Regions from separate parts of the Kitasatospora sp. NPDC001683 genome, predicted to be linked through region 2. Evidence: riboswitches for the same ligand, from Rfam matches in the RefSeq annotation. Region 2 holds a riboswitch; the other holds the start of a gene.
The links. A riboswitch is a leader RNA that binds a small molecule or an ion and turns the genes downstream of it on or off. The one in region 2 is predicted to bind S-adenosylmethionine.
Positions count from the first base shown of each region.

Region 1: it holds a riboswitch for S-adenosylmethionine, as region 2 does, so the genes downstream of both, thrC (threonine synthase) here and ACWCYO_RS19035 (aminotransferase class V-fold PLP-dependent enzyme) in region 2, are expected to answer to the same signal.

Region 1 covers NZ_JBSFGK010000100.1:17,845-25,285, forward strand. Annotated here, with positions in the region: gene ACWCYO_RS34220 (HD domain-containing protein) at 1-182, shown strand, start outside; gene ACWCYO_RS34225 (hypothetical protein) at 179-535, opposite strand; gene groL (chaperonin GroEL) at 649-2,271, opposite strand; gene ACWCYO_RS34235 (cold-shock protein) at 2,640-2,843, opposite strand; gene ACWCYO_RS34240 (MoaD/ThiS family protein) at 3,426-3,704, opposite strand; gene thrC (threonine synthase) at 3,734-5,041, opposite strand; SAM riboswitch class I at 5,059-5,194, opposite strand; gene ACWCYO_RS34250 (glucosyl-3-phosphoglycerate synthase) at 5,338-6,342, shown strand; gene ACWCYO_RS34255 (alpha,alpha-trehalose-phosphate synthase (UDP-forming)) at 6,381-7,441, shown strand, end outside.
Region 2 covers NZ_JBSFGK010000032.1:14,522-21,962, forward strand. Annotated here, with positions in the region: gene ACWCYO_RS19025 (DNA-binding transcriptional response regulator) at 1-97, shown strand, start outside; gene trpD (anthranilate phosphoribosyltransferase) at 218-1,294, shown strand; SAM riboswitch class IV at 1,653-1,770, shown strand; gene ACWCYO_RS19035 (aminotransferase class V-fold PLP-dependent enzyme) at 1,823-3,199, shown strand; gene ACWCYO_RS19040 (Lrp/AsnC ligand binding domain-containing protein) at 3,203-3,484, opposite strand; gene ACWCYO_RS19045 (rhomboid family intramembrane serine protease) at 3,527-4,309, opposite strand; gene ACWCYO_RS19050 (hypothetical protein) at 4,511-4,774, shown strand; gene ACWCYO_RS19055 (NYN domain-containing protein) at 5,191-6,492, shown strand; gene ACWCYO_RS19060 (NlpC/P60 family protein) at 6,691-7,441, shown strand, end outside.

The DNA.
Region 1 (7,441 bases), on a different contig from region 2:
CGGCCGCCGTCCGCGAGGAGTACGGCTTCGTCCCGGAACCGGACTTCCGCGCCGGCCGGGCCGCCGTCCTGCGCAGGCTCCTGGCGCTCCCGGCCCTCTACCGCACCCCCACCGCCCACCAGCGCCACACCGCGCCCGCCCGCGCCAACCTGACGGCCGAGCTCGAGCGGCTCGAGGACTAGACCAACTCCCCCACCGGCGCCACCGCCACGCCCCGCTTGCCGCACACCCAGTGCGGCTCCGGCCCCAGCTCGGGCTCCACGCCCAGCGCGTGCGGGTCCCCGTCGGCCGCGCAGGCGGTGCACAGCGGCCACCGCCCGTACGCCTCCAGCAGCGCGTCCTGGACGTCCTGGGCGACCAGCCCGAGCACGTACTCGGTGCCGTCCGGCCACTGCTCCAGCCACCAGCGGCGGTGGGTGACGGCCTGCTCCACCAGCGAGACGACGGCGGCGTCCGCCACGTCCCGCGCGGTGAGGTCGGCCAGGATCAGTGCCCGCGCGTTGTGCAGGGCGGTCTCGATGTCGTCGGAAGCCATCCGCCCATTCTCCCGCGAAACGCCGACCGCCCGGAAACGCCGCGTGGGCGGCCCCCCGAAGGGGACCGCCCACGCGGACGAGGAGTCAACCGACCCGATCGAAGCGATCAGGATCAGAAGTCCATGTCACCGCCCGGCATGCCGCCGCCGGCGGCCGCGGCGGCCTTCTCCGGCTTGTCAGCGATGACGGCCTCGGTGGTGAGGAACAGCGCCGCGATGGAGGCGGCGTTCTGCAGCGCGGAGCGGGTGACCTTGGCCGGGTCGATGATGCCCTCGGCGACCAGGTCGACGTACTCGTTGGTGGCGGCGTTCAAGCCGTGACCGGCGGGGAGGTTGCGCACCTTCTCCACCACGACGCCACCCTCGAGGCCGGCGTTGGTCGCGATCTGCTTGATCGGGGCCTCGAGCGCGACCTTGACGATGTTGGCACCGGTGGCCTCGTCGCCGTCCAGCTCGAGCTTGTCGAAGGCGACACCGGCCTGCAGCAGGGCGACGCCACCACCGGCGACGATGCCCTCCTCGACGGCGGCCTTGGCGTTGCGGACGGCGTCCTCGATGCGGTGCTTGCGCTCCTTGAGCTCCACCTCGGTGGCCGCGCCGGCCTTGATGACGGCCACGCCGCCGGCCAGCTTGGCGAGGCGCTCCTGGAGCTTCTCGCGGTCGTAGTCCGAGTCGCTGTTCTCGATCTCGGCGCGGATCTGGTTCACGCGACCGGCGACCTGCTCGCTGTCGCCGCCACCGTCGACGATGGTGGTCTCGTCCTTGGTGATGACCACCTTGCGGGCGGTGCCCAGCAGGTCGATGCCGGCGTTCTCCAGCTTGAGGCCGACCTCCTCGGAGATCACGGTGCCACCGGTGAGGATGGCGATGTCGCCGAGCATGGCCTTGCGGCGGTCGCCGAAGCCCGGGGCCTTGACGGCGACGGACTTGAAGGTGCCGCGGATCTTGTTCACGACCAGGGTCGACAGGGCCTCGCCCTCGACGTCCTCGGCGATGATGACGAGCGGCTTGCCGCTCTGCATGACCTTCTCCAGCAGCGGGAGCAGGTCCTTGACCGAGCCGATCTTGGAGTTGGCGATGAGGATGTACGGGTCCTCGAAGGTCGCCTCCATGCGCTCCAGGTCGGTGGCGAAGTAGGCGGAGATGTAGCCCTTGTCGAAGCGCATGCCCTCGGTGAGCTCGAGCTCCAGGCCGAAGGTGTTGCTCTCCTCGACGGTGATGACGCCTTCCTTGCCGACCTTGTCCATGGCCTCGGCGATCAGCTCGCCGATCTGGGTGTCAGCGGCGGAGATGGAGGCGGTGGAGGCGATCTGCTCCTTGGTCTCCACGTCCTTGGCCTGGGCCAGCAGCTGGTCCGAGACGGCGGCGACGGCCTTCTCGATGCCGCGCTTCAGAGCCATCGGGTTGGCGCCGGCGGCGACGTTGCGCAGACCCTCGCGAACCAGGGCCTGGGCGAGCACGGTGGCGGTGGTGGTGCCGTCACCCGCGACGTCGTCCGTCTTCTTGGCGACCTCCTTGACGAGCTCCGCGCCGATCTTCTCGTACGGGTCCTCGAGCTCGATCTCCTTGGCGATGGAGACACCGTCGTTGGTGATCGTGGGGGCGCCCCACTTCTTCTCCAGCACGACGTTGCGACCCTTGGGGCCGAGCGTGACCTTCACTGCGTCGGCGAGCTGGTTCATGCCACGCTCAAGGCCGCGGCGAGCTTCCTCATCAAAGGCGATGATCTTGGCCATCTGAAGTGGTCCTCCGGGACACGGTCGACTGCTCGGACCAAGGGGTGCCCGCGACGGACGGCCCTGGTGTGCGGGGGTCCATTCCCCTACCGCTCCCGGGGGCCTCACCGACCCGGTCCGCTGTCACTCTCACGCTGTGAGTGCTAACGCCAATGATTAGCACTCCGGGTGGTCGAGTGCAAGCCCAATCGCCAACCCGCGAGCCGCCGTCCGGGCCCGCGCCGGTGCCCGTCCGGGCCCGCGCGGGAACGCGAACGGGCCCGCGCGGGAACGCGAACGGGCCCGTACGACGCGTGTCGTACGGGCCCGTCGAGAAGCGAGTGGTCCACCAGCCGTGGGCCGCGCCGAGCTCCTGGAGCCGGAAGGGGTCAGACCGCCGCGCGGACCATGTCCGCCTGCGGGCCCTTCTGTCCCTGGGAGATCTCGAACTCGACCCGCTGGCCCTCCTCGAGGGTGCGGTAGCCGTCCATCTGGATCGCGCTGTAGTGGACGAAGACGTCCGCACCACCGTCGACCGCGATGAAGCCGTAGCCCTTCTCCGCGTTGAACCACTTGACGGTGCCCTGAGCCATTCCGAACTCCCCTAGTGCTGTGCTGGCCCTTCACGGGCCCGCAGGTCGCGGGCCCGGGTCTGGTTTGGAGGCCGGCCCGGGGAACCCCCCCTGAGCGCAGCCGTGCACGCCGCAATCCTCCGCACGGGAACACCGGAAGGCTTCCGTGAGCGGGCGATTACGTCGACCGCCGCTGAATGTATCCGGATCGACGCCCTCTGCAACAGGGCCAATCGCCGGGAATTCCTCGCCCCCGCCAAGAGACAAGACCGAGCAAAACGGAAGGAAGTCGGCATTCCACGCCGGACATAGCGGACGAATTACCCAAATGCCCGCAGGAATTCTGACATCGGCCTGACATGTTTCACGGCCCGGTCCCCGGGCCCGTCCCAGCCTCCGGACGACCTCCGGCGAAGCACCCCGCGGGCCGGAAGGGAAGCCCTTTTCCCAGCAGAGCCACACTCTACTCCGACTTGACCCGGAAATATTCCCGCCGAAAATGCAGGCGGCCGCCCGCACCTACGGAGAGTGGAATTCCGTAGGTGCGGGCGGCCGGGAAGCCGTTCGAAGCGGGTCAGGAGGGCCGGGAGCGGCCGGAACGGCTCAGCAGCCGCCGGCCACCGCCGGAATGATCGAGACGCTGGCGCCGTCCTTGATCGCGGTACCCAGGCCTTCGGCGAACCGCACGTCGTCGTCGTTCACGTACACGTTCACGAAGCGGCGCAGCTTGCCCGTGTCGTCCAGGATGCGGGCGGAGATGCCCGCGTGGTTCTCCTCCAGGTCGGCGATGACCTCGGCCAGGGTGGAGCCCTCGGCGGTCACCTCGGCGGCGCCGCCGGTGTAGGTGCGCAGGATGGTGGGGATGCGGACGTTGGCGCTCATGGCTCTCCTAGCGGGGGGGTGGGGGTGGTTCAGGCGGACGCGAGGCCGGCGGCGCGGAAGGAGTCCAGCGTCGGGCTGATGACGGCGGTCATCCCGGCCCCGGAGACGGCGTCCAGCGTCTTCAGGCCGTCGCCGGTGTTGATCGCGACGGTCTCCTTGGCCGGGTCCAGCTGACCGGTCTCGACCAGCTTCTTCAGCACGCCGACCGTCACCCCGCCCGCGGTCTCGGCGAAGACGCCCTCGGTCCGGGCCAGCAGCCGGATCGCCGCCACGACCTCCGCGTCCGTGACGTCCTCGACCGCGCCGCCCGTCCGACGGGCGATGTCCAGCACGTACGGGCCGTCCGCCGGGTTGCCGATCGCCAGCGACTTGGCGATGGTGTCCGGCTTCACCGGCTTGATCACGTCGCGGCCGGCCTTGAACGCCGCCGACACCGGCGAGCAGCCCGCCGCCTGGGCCCCGAAGATCCGGTACGGCCGGTCCTCCACCAGACCCAGCTTGATCAGCTCCTGCAGCCCCTTGTCGATCTTCGTCAGCTGCGAGCCCGAGGCGATCGGGATGACGATCTGCTCCGGCAGCCGCCAGCCCAGCTGCTCGCAGATCTCGTACGCCAGCGTCTTGGAGCCCTCGCCGTAGTACGGCCGCAGGTTGACGTTGACGAAACCCCAGCCCTCGCCGGCCGGGTCCCCGATCAGCTCCGAGCAGAAGCGGTTCACGTCGTCGTAGTTGCCCTCGATGCCCACCAGCTCGCCGCCGTACACCCCGGCCATCACGACCTTGCCCTGCTCCAGGTCGTGCGGGATGAACACGCAGGAGCGGAACCCGGCCCGGGCCGCCGCCGCGCCCACCGCACCGGCCAGGTTGCCGGTCGAGGAGCAGGACAGCGTGGTGTAGCCGAACGCCCGGGCGGCCTCGATCGCGCAGGCCACCACCCGGTCCTTGAACGAGTGCGTCGGGTTGCCGGAGTCGTCCTTCACGTGCAGCTGCGCGGTGAACCCGAGCTCCCGCCCCAGGTTGTCCGCCTTCACCAGCGGGGTCCAGCCGGGGTTCAGATTGGGCTTGGAAGCCACGTCGGCCGGCACCGGCAGCAGCGGCGCGTAGCGCCAGATCGACGCGGGACCGGACTCGATCCGCTTGCGCAGCTCCTCGGCGCGCTCGCTGCCGAACTCGTAGGCGATCTCCAGCGGCCCGAAGCACTCCAGGCAGGCGAAGTTCGGGCCGAGCGGGAAGCGGGTGCCGCACTCCCGACAGGACAGCGCGGCGGCGGGGCCGAGGTCGACGGGTGGGAGTCCCCCCGGCCGAAGGCTGGGGGAGGGTGCGACGGTGTCGATAGCCATGATGGCGGAGGCCTCTCTCCTCATCTTCCCCGTGGCGCGGTCGCGCCACGGGCCGGAATTGGCACCTGTCCCGCCGGGGCCTGTCGACGACAGCCGAGCGAGAAGGTTGCCGGGACGTCAACGGGCCGTTCCCTCAGTCCCTCTGGATGAGCATGTGAAGTTATGGTTCAGCGGCGACCCCGGCGTGCAAAGGTCCGACCGCTGTACGAAGACTGTATCCGAAGGCGTCCAACCCGAAAGGGACCGTCCGCCAAGCGAGATGGCCCGTTCCACCTATCCCGCCGAGGAGAGTCACCGTGCCCGCCGAACCGACCCCCGCACTCCTCCCGCAGGCGGCGTCCTGGCTCCGCCGCCGCTCGTGGAGCGCGGCCGACCGGCCGGTGCACACCCTGCTGGAGGCCAAGCAGCGCACCGGCCGCACCGTCACCGTCGTCCTCCCCGCCCTCGACGAGGAGGCCACCGTCGGCGACATCGTCCGGACCATCCGCCGCGAGCTGGTCGAGCGGATCCCCCTCGTCGACGAACTCGTCGTGGTCGACTCCGGCTCCACCGACGCCACCGCCGCGGTCGCCGCCGAGGCGGGCGCCCGGGTGGAGCACCGCGACGCGATACTCCCCCGGCTGCCCGCCGTCCCCGGCAAGGGCGAGGTGCTCTGGCGCTCGCTGCTGGTCACCCACGGCGACATCGTCTGCTTCGTGGACGCCGACCTGCGCGAGTTCGACCCGGCCTTCGTCTCCGGCATCGTCGGCCCGCTGCTGACCGACGAGAACCTCCAGCTGGTCAAGGCCATGTACGACCGCCCCCTGGAGACCGAGAGCGGCGCGATCGTCCCGGCGGGCGGCGGCCGGGTCACCGAACTCGTCGCCCGCCCCCTGCTCAACCTCCACTGGCCCGAACTCGCCGGTTTCGTCCAGCCCCTCGGCGGCGAGTACGCGGCCCGCCGCTCACTGCTCGAACGGCTGCCCTTCCCCACCGGCTACGGCGTCGAACTCGGCCTGCTGGTCGACGCGTTGGAACTGGCCGGGCTGGACGCCCTGGCCCAGGTCGACGTCGGCGTCCGGCACCACCGCCACCAGGACGGCCAGGCCCTCGGCCGGATGGCCGCCACCATCTACCGCACCGCCCTCGAACGCCTCGACCGCACCCACCGCCTCAAGGCCTCCGCCGACCTGGTCCACCCCCACCTCACCCAGTTCACCCGCGACCCGGAGACCCGCGCCTTCACCGCCCACACCCACCCCGTGACGGCCCTGGAGCGCCCCCCGATGCACACCGTGCCCGAGTACGCCGCCCGACATTGAAACGTTTGCCACGCCGACCCCCCGGCAACGTACCAACCATGGGCGATCTCACGACCGAACGTTCGAGTGTGACCGGCACCGCCCCCGTCCTGGTGGCCTCCAACCGGGGACCGGTGTCGTTCAGCACCTCCGACGACGGCACGCTGACCCTGCGCCGCGGCGGCGGAGGCCTGGTCTCCGGCCTCTCCGCGATCGACGACCCCCACGCCGTCTGGGTCTGCGCCGCCCTCGGCGACGCCGACCGCCGGGCCGCGAGAGAAGCCCCCGACGGCCGCCTCGACCTGGCCGGCCACGAGGTCGGCAGCCAGGCCGTCCGGATGCTGGACATCGACCCGCAGACCTTCGCCCGCGCCTACAACGGCGTCGCCAACTCCACCCTGTGGTTCGTCCACCACCTGCTCTACGCGACCCCCACCGCGCCCTCCTTCGACGCCGGCTTCCGCACCGAGTGGGCCGCCTACCAGGCGTACAACACCGCCTTCGCCGAGGCCCTGGCCGCCGAAGCCGCCCCGAACGCCGCGGTCCTGGTCCAGGACTACCACCTCTCCCTCGTCCCGGCCCTGCTCCGCGAGACCCGGCCCGACCTGCGGATCGGCCACTTCTCCCACACCCCCTGGGCCCCGCCCGAGTACTACCGGCTGCTGCCCGACGACGTCGCCCGCGCCGTGCTCACCGGCATCCTCGGCGCCGACCGGGCCGGCTTCCTCACCGAACGCTGGGCCCGCGCCTTCGCCGCCTGCTGCGAGGACCTCCTCGGGGCGACCGTCGACCACAAGGAGCTCACCGTCACCCTCCCCCAGCCTTCGGCCGGGGGGACCCCCATCGGCCGCACCACCCGGCTCGGCGTCCACGCCCTCGGCGCCGACGCCGACTTCCTCCGCGAGCGCGCCCACCGCCCCGACGTCGACGAACGCCTCGCCGCCCTCCGTACGGCCGTCGGCGACCGCCGCACCATCGTCCGGGTCGACCGCACCGAGCTGAGCAAGAACATCGTCCGCGGCCTCCAGGCCTACCGGCACCTGCTCCGCACCCGCCCCGAGTGGCACGACCGGGTGGTCCACATCGCCTTCGCCTACCCGTCCCGCACCGACCTCGCCGA
Region 2 (7,441 bases):
CGCGATCTCCCACCCGGTGGACCCGGTGGCGCTGGCCGGGGCGGTCGCCACCCTGCTGCGGGCACGGCTGGCCAAGCGGGCCCCGGTCGCACGCTGAGCGAGGGCGTCTCAGTACTAGAGAAGGCAGGGGCCCGGGCGCCCCGCCGCTCGATAGGCTGGCTCCATCCGTACGGACGTCCCCCCGCAGCGGGGGAACCGACAACAGCTGGAGTCAGCCATGGTGAACGTGAACCCTGCGAACGGTGGTACCGACCCCGCGCAGGTGGTCCGCACCTGGCCGGACCTCCTGGCGGCACTGTTGAAGGGGGAGGACCTCGACCGCTCCTCCACCGCGTGGGCGATGGACCGGATCATGAGCGGCGAGGCGTCCCCCGTCCAGGTGGCCGGGTTCATGGTGGCGCTGCGGGCCAAGGGCGAGACGGTGGACGAGATCGCCGGTCTGGTCGACGCGATGTACCAGCACGCCGAGCCGCTGGACATCCCCGGCCCGGCGGTCGACATCGTCGGCACCGGCGGCGACCGGGCGAAGACCGTCAACATCTCCACCATGTCGGCGATCGTCGCGGCGGCCGCCGGGGCCAAGGTGGTCAAGCACGGCAACCGGGCCGCCTCCTCCTCCAGCGGCTCCTCGGACGTGCTGGAGAAGCTCGGGGTGGCGCTGGACCTGTCGGCCCGGCGGGTGGCCGAGGTCGCCGAGGAGGTCGGACTCACCTTCTGCTTCGCGGCGAGGTTCCACCCCTCGATGCGGCACGCCGCCACCGCCCGGCGCGACCTCGGGGTGCCGACCGCCTTCAACATCCTCGGCCCGCTGACCAACCCGGCGAAGGTCACCGCGCACGCGATCGGCTGCTTCGACACCCGGCTCGCCGGACTGATCGCGGGGGTGCTCGCCCGGCGCGGGGCGACGGCGCTGGTGTTCCGCGGCGACGACGGGCTGGACGAACTGACCATCACCACCACCTCGCGGGTGTGGGTGGTGCGCGACGGGGCGGTCACCGAGACCACCTTCGATCCGCGGGACGTCGGCATCGAGCTGGTCGGCATCGAGGCGCTGCGCGGGGCCGACGCCGCGTACAACGCCGAGGTCGCGCGCCGGCTGCTGGCCGGGGAGCGCGGGCCGGTGCGGGACGCCGTCCTGCTGAACACGGCGTCGGCGCTGGTCGCGCTGGACCTCGGCGACGCGCCGCTGACGGAGCAGCTCGCGGCGGGCATGGCCCGGGCGGCCGAGGCGATCGACTCGGGCGCGGCGCAGGACCTGCTGCGGCGCTGGTCGGAGGCCACCAGCCGGATCTGAGACGGCAGTTGAGGGCCCGTGGCGATTGGTCGGTACGGGCCCTTTGCGCGCCCCGAGCCGAAGGGGCGCGCCGGTGCCGAGAGTTGAGGAGTGACAAGCGAGGTACGAGCGCCGGAGCGACGAGCGTCGGCGCCGGGTTCGAGCGCCTGGCGATTGGTCGGTGCGGGCCCTTTGCGCGCCTCGAGCCGAAGGGGCGCGCCGGTGCCGAGAGTTGAGGAGTGACAAGCGAGGTACGAGCGCCGGAGCGACGAGCGTCGGCGCCGGGTTCGAGCGCCCCGGAGGCGAGCGGGCGAGAACACTGTCCGGATGGTGGATGCCCGTTTGACCCTCCGACGTACCCGACCTAGAGTCTGGGCCAGGTCATGAGTGACAGCGCCAAGCCCCAGCTGGCTGTCCGGCAACCCTCCGTCCGTGGCGGGGTGCCCTGGGTGAGGACCGGGTCGCCGGGCAGGCCGTCCGCGCGACAAGCGCGGACGCCGGACGACCAGCACTCCCGGGGTCCCTCACCCCTCGAAGGAGTGCATCCTCATGTCCCTCTCCACCGAAGTCTTCGCCCCGCTCGCCGTCCTCGGCCACGACGTCCAGGTGCCGCTCGCCAGCGGTGAGAAGGTGGGCTACGCGGCGCTCGACTACGCGGCCAGCGCGCCGGCGCTCCAGCGGGTCTGGGACGACGTCGCCGCCTACGCCCCGTACTACGGCAGCGTGCACCGCGGCGCCGGGTACCTGTCGCAGCTGTCCACCGACCTGTTCGAGCAGAGCCGCCGTACCGTCGCCGAGTTCCTCGACCTGCGCGAGGGTGACCAGGTGGTCTTCACCCGCGCCACCACCGACTCGCTCAACCTGCTGGCCGCCGCCGTGCCGGCCGGCACCCGGGTGTTCGCCTTCGAGACCGAGCACCACGCCTCGCTGCTGCCCTGGGCGCACGCCGGGCTGGAGGTCAGCTACCTGCGGGCGCCGCGCTCGCGGGCCGAGGCGGTGGCCGCGCTGGAGGCGGCGCTCGCCGGGGCGCCCGAGGGGCCGAAGCTGCTGTGCGTCACCGGTGCCTCCAACGTGACCGGCGAGCTGTGGCCGGTCGCCGAGCTGACCGCGAGCGCGCACCGGCACGGCGCCCGGGTGGTGCTGGACGCCGCCCAGCTGGCCCCGCACCACCGGGTTTCGGTGCGCGAGCTGGACGTCGACTGGATCGCCTTCTCCGGTCACAAGCTGTACGCGCCGTTCGGCGCCGGGGTGCTCGCCGGGCGGGCGGACTGGCTGGACGCGGCCGAGCCGTACCTGGCCGGCGGCGGGGCGACCCGGACGGTCGCCCGGGAGCTGGACGGCTCGGTGGCGGTGCAGTGGCACACCGGTCCGGCCCGGCACGAGGCTGGCTCGCCGAACGTCATCGGCGCCTACGCGATCGCCTCGGCCTGCCGGGCGCTGACCGAGGCCGGCTTCGACGCGTTGGAGGCCCGGGAGCGGCAGCTGGTCGAGCGGCTGACGGCGGGGCTGGCGGAGATTCCGCAGGTCAAGGTGCTGAACCTGTTCGGCGAGGGCTCCGCCCGGGTGGGCGTGCTGTCCTTCGTGGTCCGGGACTGGAACAGCTCGCACTTCTCGGCCGCGCTGTCCGCCGAGTACGGCATCGGGGTGCGCGACGGGCTGTTCTGCGCCCACCCGCTGGTGCGGACCCTGCTCGGTGAGGAGTCCGGCGTGGCTCCCGGTCCAGTCTCTGTGTGCGGGGCGCCCGAGCCCTCGCTGCCGGGGGAGCGCAGCCTGAACGCGATCCGGGTGAGCTTCGGGGCCGGCACGCCGGACGAGCACATCGAGCGCTTCCTGACCGCCGTGCGCGAGCTGGTCACCGACGGCGCGGCGTGGAACTACCGCAACGAGGGCGGCCGTTGCGTCGCCGACAGCCGCCGTGACGGCTGACGGTCACTCGTCCAGGCCGAGGGCGAACGCCGCTTCCAGGTCGTGCTGGGAGTAGGTGCGGAAGGCGATCTGGGTCTCGGTGTGGGCCACGCCCGGGACCTTGTTGAGCCGGCCCGGGATGACCTCGGCCAGGTCGTCGTGGCGGCGCACCCGGACCATCGCGACCAGGTCGTAGCCGCCCGTCACCGAGTAGACCTCGCTGACGCCCTCGATGGCGGCGATGGCCTCGGCGATCTCCGGGATGCGGTCGACACTGGTCTTGATCAGGACGATGGCGGTGATCACGTTCTCGGGCTCCTTCGTGGGGTGCGGCCAGCGTATCGGGCCTCAGCGGGGGCGTCTCGGGGGGTGCCCGACCATGGTGCAGGCGTACAGGAAGCCGGCCGAGAAGCCGATCACGTGCACCAGGTAGGCCACCCCGGGCCCGGCCGAGTGCACCGACCACCACTGCAGGGCGAACCAGAGGCCGAGCACCAGCCAGGCCGGGAAGCGCAGTGGGAGGAAGAGGAGCAGCGGGACCAGGGTGGTCACCCGGGCCTTCGGGTGGAAGCGCAGGTAGGCGCCGAGCACGCCGGAGATCGCGCCCGAGGCGCCGATCAGGACCCGGGTGAAGCCGGGGGAGTGCGCCTCGGCGAGGGCGAAGCCGTACGAGGCGAGGCTGCCGGCGGCCAGGTAGAAGAGGAGGTACCTGGCCCGGCCGAGCCGCCGTTCGACGGTGGGGCCGAAGACGTGGAGGAAGAGCAGGTTGCCCAGCAGGTGCAGCCAGCCGGCGTGCAGGAAGAGCCCGGTGAGGGCGGAGACCGCCGGGTGCTTGCCCGGGGTGGGGGCGGCGGGGCAGCCGGGGACCGGGTCGGGGCCGTCGGCCAGCTGCTCGGCGGTGAGCGGGTGGCCGGTCAGCAGCTCGGCGGGCACGGCGCCCCAGCGCTGCTCGTACCGCTGTTCGGCGCAGATCCGGGCCTGGCCGGTGCCGTACAGCGGGTTGAGGCCGGCGGCCGGGCCGAGCAGGAAGACCAGGGTGTTGAGCGCGATCAGGGCGTAGGTGACCGCCGGGGCGGGCACCGCCGGGCGGCCGTCCCGCGCGTCGGTGTGGTCGGGGGCCACGAGCGCCATGCGGCCAAGCATCCCTCCGTGCGCGGCAGGTGACACGGCGGTTTACGGCAGGTGGACCAGTCCTCCGGTTCCGGCAACCGGTGGTCGGGGCGGTTGCCCCAGGCAATAGGCTTGGGGCGGGCAATCCCGCCTCCCGCCGCCGACGCCGGGGCTCCGGGGGGAGCGCCTAGCCCACCCAGGGACCAGCCGAGAGGATCCCCGATGACCGTCCCCGCACTGACCGCCGAGACGCGCTGGCGCTGCACGCTGTGCGGCAACCTCACCCGCTTCGACGTGACCCGCACCGCGCGGGTGACCGAGTTCCTGCACTTCGACCTGGCCGGCGAGTCCAAGGTCGAGGAGACCGAGGTGCTCAGCGAGACGATCGAGTCGGTGCGCTGCCGCTGGTGCAACGCGGTGGACCAGGTCGAGCTGGTGGCCCGCCCGGGCGCCGAGGGTGCGGAAGCCCCCGCCGAGCAGGGCTGACCCCGTCGGTGCGGTGGGCGGTGCGCGACGCGGCCGTCCACCGCACGGGACAATACAGACAAGGCGCACGGAGCGTGACGACAGGGGCGGCCGCGGGCCGCACCCGCTGGACCAGGATCGGAGCCGAGGACGTGGTGGACGCAGCGAGGGAGCCCGGCGAAGCGCAGGGGCTTCAGCCCGCTGCGCAGGCACCGGAGCCGGCCGCCGGGACGGTCCCGTCCGAGAACGCTCCGTCGGAGGGCGGCGCGGCAGGGGCCGCTGCGTCCGGTGCCGATGACTCGGGCGCTGCTGACGCGGCCGGCGTCGAGCCGGGTGCCGCTGAGTCCGGTGCCGTCGAGCCGGGTGCCGTTGAGTCGGGTGCCGGTGGGTCCGGTGCCGTCGAGCCGGGTGCCGTCGCGGAGCGCGCGGCCGAGAAGCTGGACCGGCCGTTGCCGGAGGGCGTGCGCCGGCGCGTGGTCGGGCTGGCCTCGGACGCGCTGGGCGGGCTGCCGCCCGCGGAGCTGCCGCAGGGCCTGCGTCAGTACGTCAAGTTCACCCCGGCGCGGCGGGCCAAGTACGCGGCCACCGCGCTGGCGGCGGCGCTGGAGTCCGAGCCGGCGTTCCGGGTGCGGATAGCGGAGCGGCTGCGGCTGGGCCAGCCGGACCTGGTGAAGGCGCTGGAGTCGGGCACCGTCCCCGGCGCCGCCGATCCGATGGACGTCGCGGCCGCCGCCTACCTGGTGCGGTCGGCGGGCTGGAGCCGGCTGGTCACCGAGGCCGGCGAGGAGGCCGAGCGGGTCGGCGCCGAGGACGCCGTGGCGGAGGCCACCCGACTGGTGGAGAAGCTGCAGGCCGAGCTGGCCGAGGTACGGGCCGCCGCGCGCGCGGACCTGGACCGCCAGCGGGCGGAGTTCGAGGGCGTCCGGCGGGAGGCCGAGTCGCTGCGCAAGAAGGTGCGGTCGCTGGAGAGCGACACCCGGCGGGCACAGGCCGAGACCCGGCGGGTGACCGGGGAGCTGGAGGCCGCGAAGGCGCAGGCCGCGGGTGAGCGCAGCGCGGCGGAGAGCGAGGCGCGGCGGCTGCGGCACCGGGTGTCCGAGCTGGAGACCGTGGTCGAGCAGGGCCGTCGGTCGGCCCGGGAGGGGCGCAGCGTCGAGGACATGCGGCTGCGGCTGCTGCTGGACACCGTGCTGCAGTCGGCGCAGGGCCTGCAGCGCGAGCTGGCGCTGCCGGTCTCCCAGATCCGCCCGGCGGACCTGGTGGAGGCGGTGGTGCCGGGGGCGGCCTCGCCGCACGACGTGGCCCGGCGCGGCCTGGCCGAGGACGATCCGGCGCTGCTGGACCAGCTGCTGGCGATCCCGCAGGTGCACCTGGTGGTGGACGGCTACAACGTGACCAAGACCGGGTACCCGACGCTGCCGCTGGAGCAGCAGCGGATCCGGCTGCTGGGCGGGCTGGCGATGTTGGCCCAGCGCACCCAGGCGGAGGTCACCTGTGTGTTCGACGGGCAGGACCTGGACGTACCGGTCATCATGGCGCCGCCGCGCGGGGTGCGGGTACGGTTCAGCCGGACCGGGGAGACCGCGGACGAGTTGATCCGCCGTCTGGTCCGGGCCGAGCCGCAGGGCCGTCCGGTGGTGGTGGTGTCCACCGACCGGGAGGTCGCGGAGGGCGTGCGGAAGGCGGGCGCGCGCCCGGTGGCCTCGGTGCTGCTGCTGAACCGGCTGGCCCGGCCCTGACCCGGCCCGGTCGGATGATCCCTGGTCAGTGACCGTTTTGCGGTGGTGTGGGGATCCGGTGAAGTCAGCGTGGGGACCGTAGTTCACGCCTTCGGGGGAGTGGCAAAACGGATAGATCTTCACTAGGGTCTGGCGTCAAACCTATTTTCCGGAATCTCGCCCGAACGGGTGAGTCCGATGGAAGAAGGAGCCGGTCCCTTGGCCTCCCACCGCCGTCCCAAGCAGCCGAGCCGCGCACGGGTCTCCGTGCTCACCGCTGCCGCTGCGACCGCGGTCGCCCTCTCCGCCCAGGTGGCCGCGCACGCCGCGCCGCAGCCGAACACGTCCGACGTCAAGGCGCAGATCGACCAGCTCCAGCAGGAGCAGGAGCAGGCGGCGGAGAAGTACAACGGCGCCAAGGAGCGCGCCGACCAGCTCCGCAAGCAGGCCGACCAGCTGCAGGACCAGGTGGCCCGCAGTCAGGACCAGATGAGCCAGCTGCGGAGCGGCCTGGCCCAGGTCGCGGGCGAGCAGTACCGCACCGGCGGCATCGACCCGTCCGTCCAGCTGATGCTCTCCTCCGACCCGTCCGGTTACCTGGACAAGGCGTCGAGCGTCCAGCAGGCCAGCCAGAGCCAGACCGAGGCGCTCAAGGGTCTGCTCGACCAGCAGCGCCGGCTGGACCAGGAGAAGGCCGAGGCGGCCGCCGTGCTGGCGTCGCTGGACTCCACCACCAAGGACCTCAACCAGGCCAAGGCGGACGTCAACCAGAAGCTGAAGGCCGCGCAGGACCTGCTGAACTCGCTCAGCGCCGCCGACCGGGCCGCGCTGAAGGCCCAGCAGCAGCAGGACGACCGCGCCTCGCGCGGCACCGCGCGGGTCGACCTCACCAACCTGCCGCCGGCCAGCGGCTACGCGGCCGTGGCCGTGGCCAGGGCGATGAGCAGGCAGGGCTCGCCGTACGTGTGGG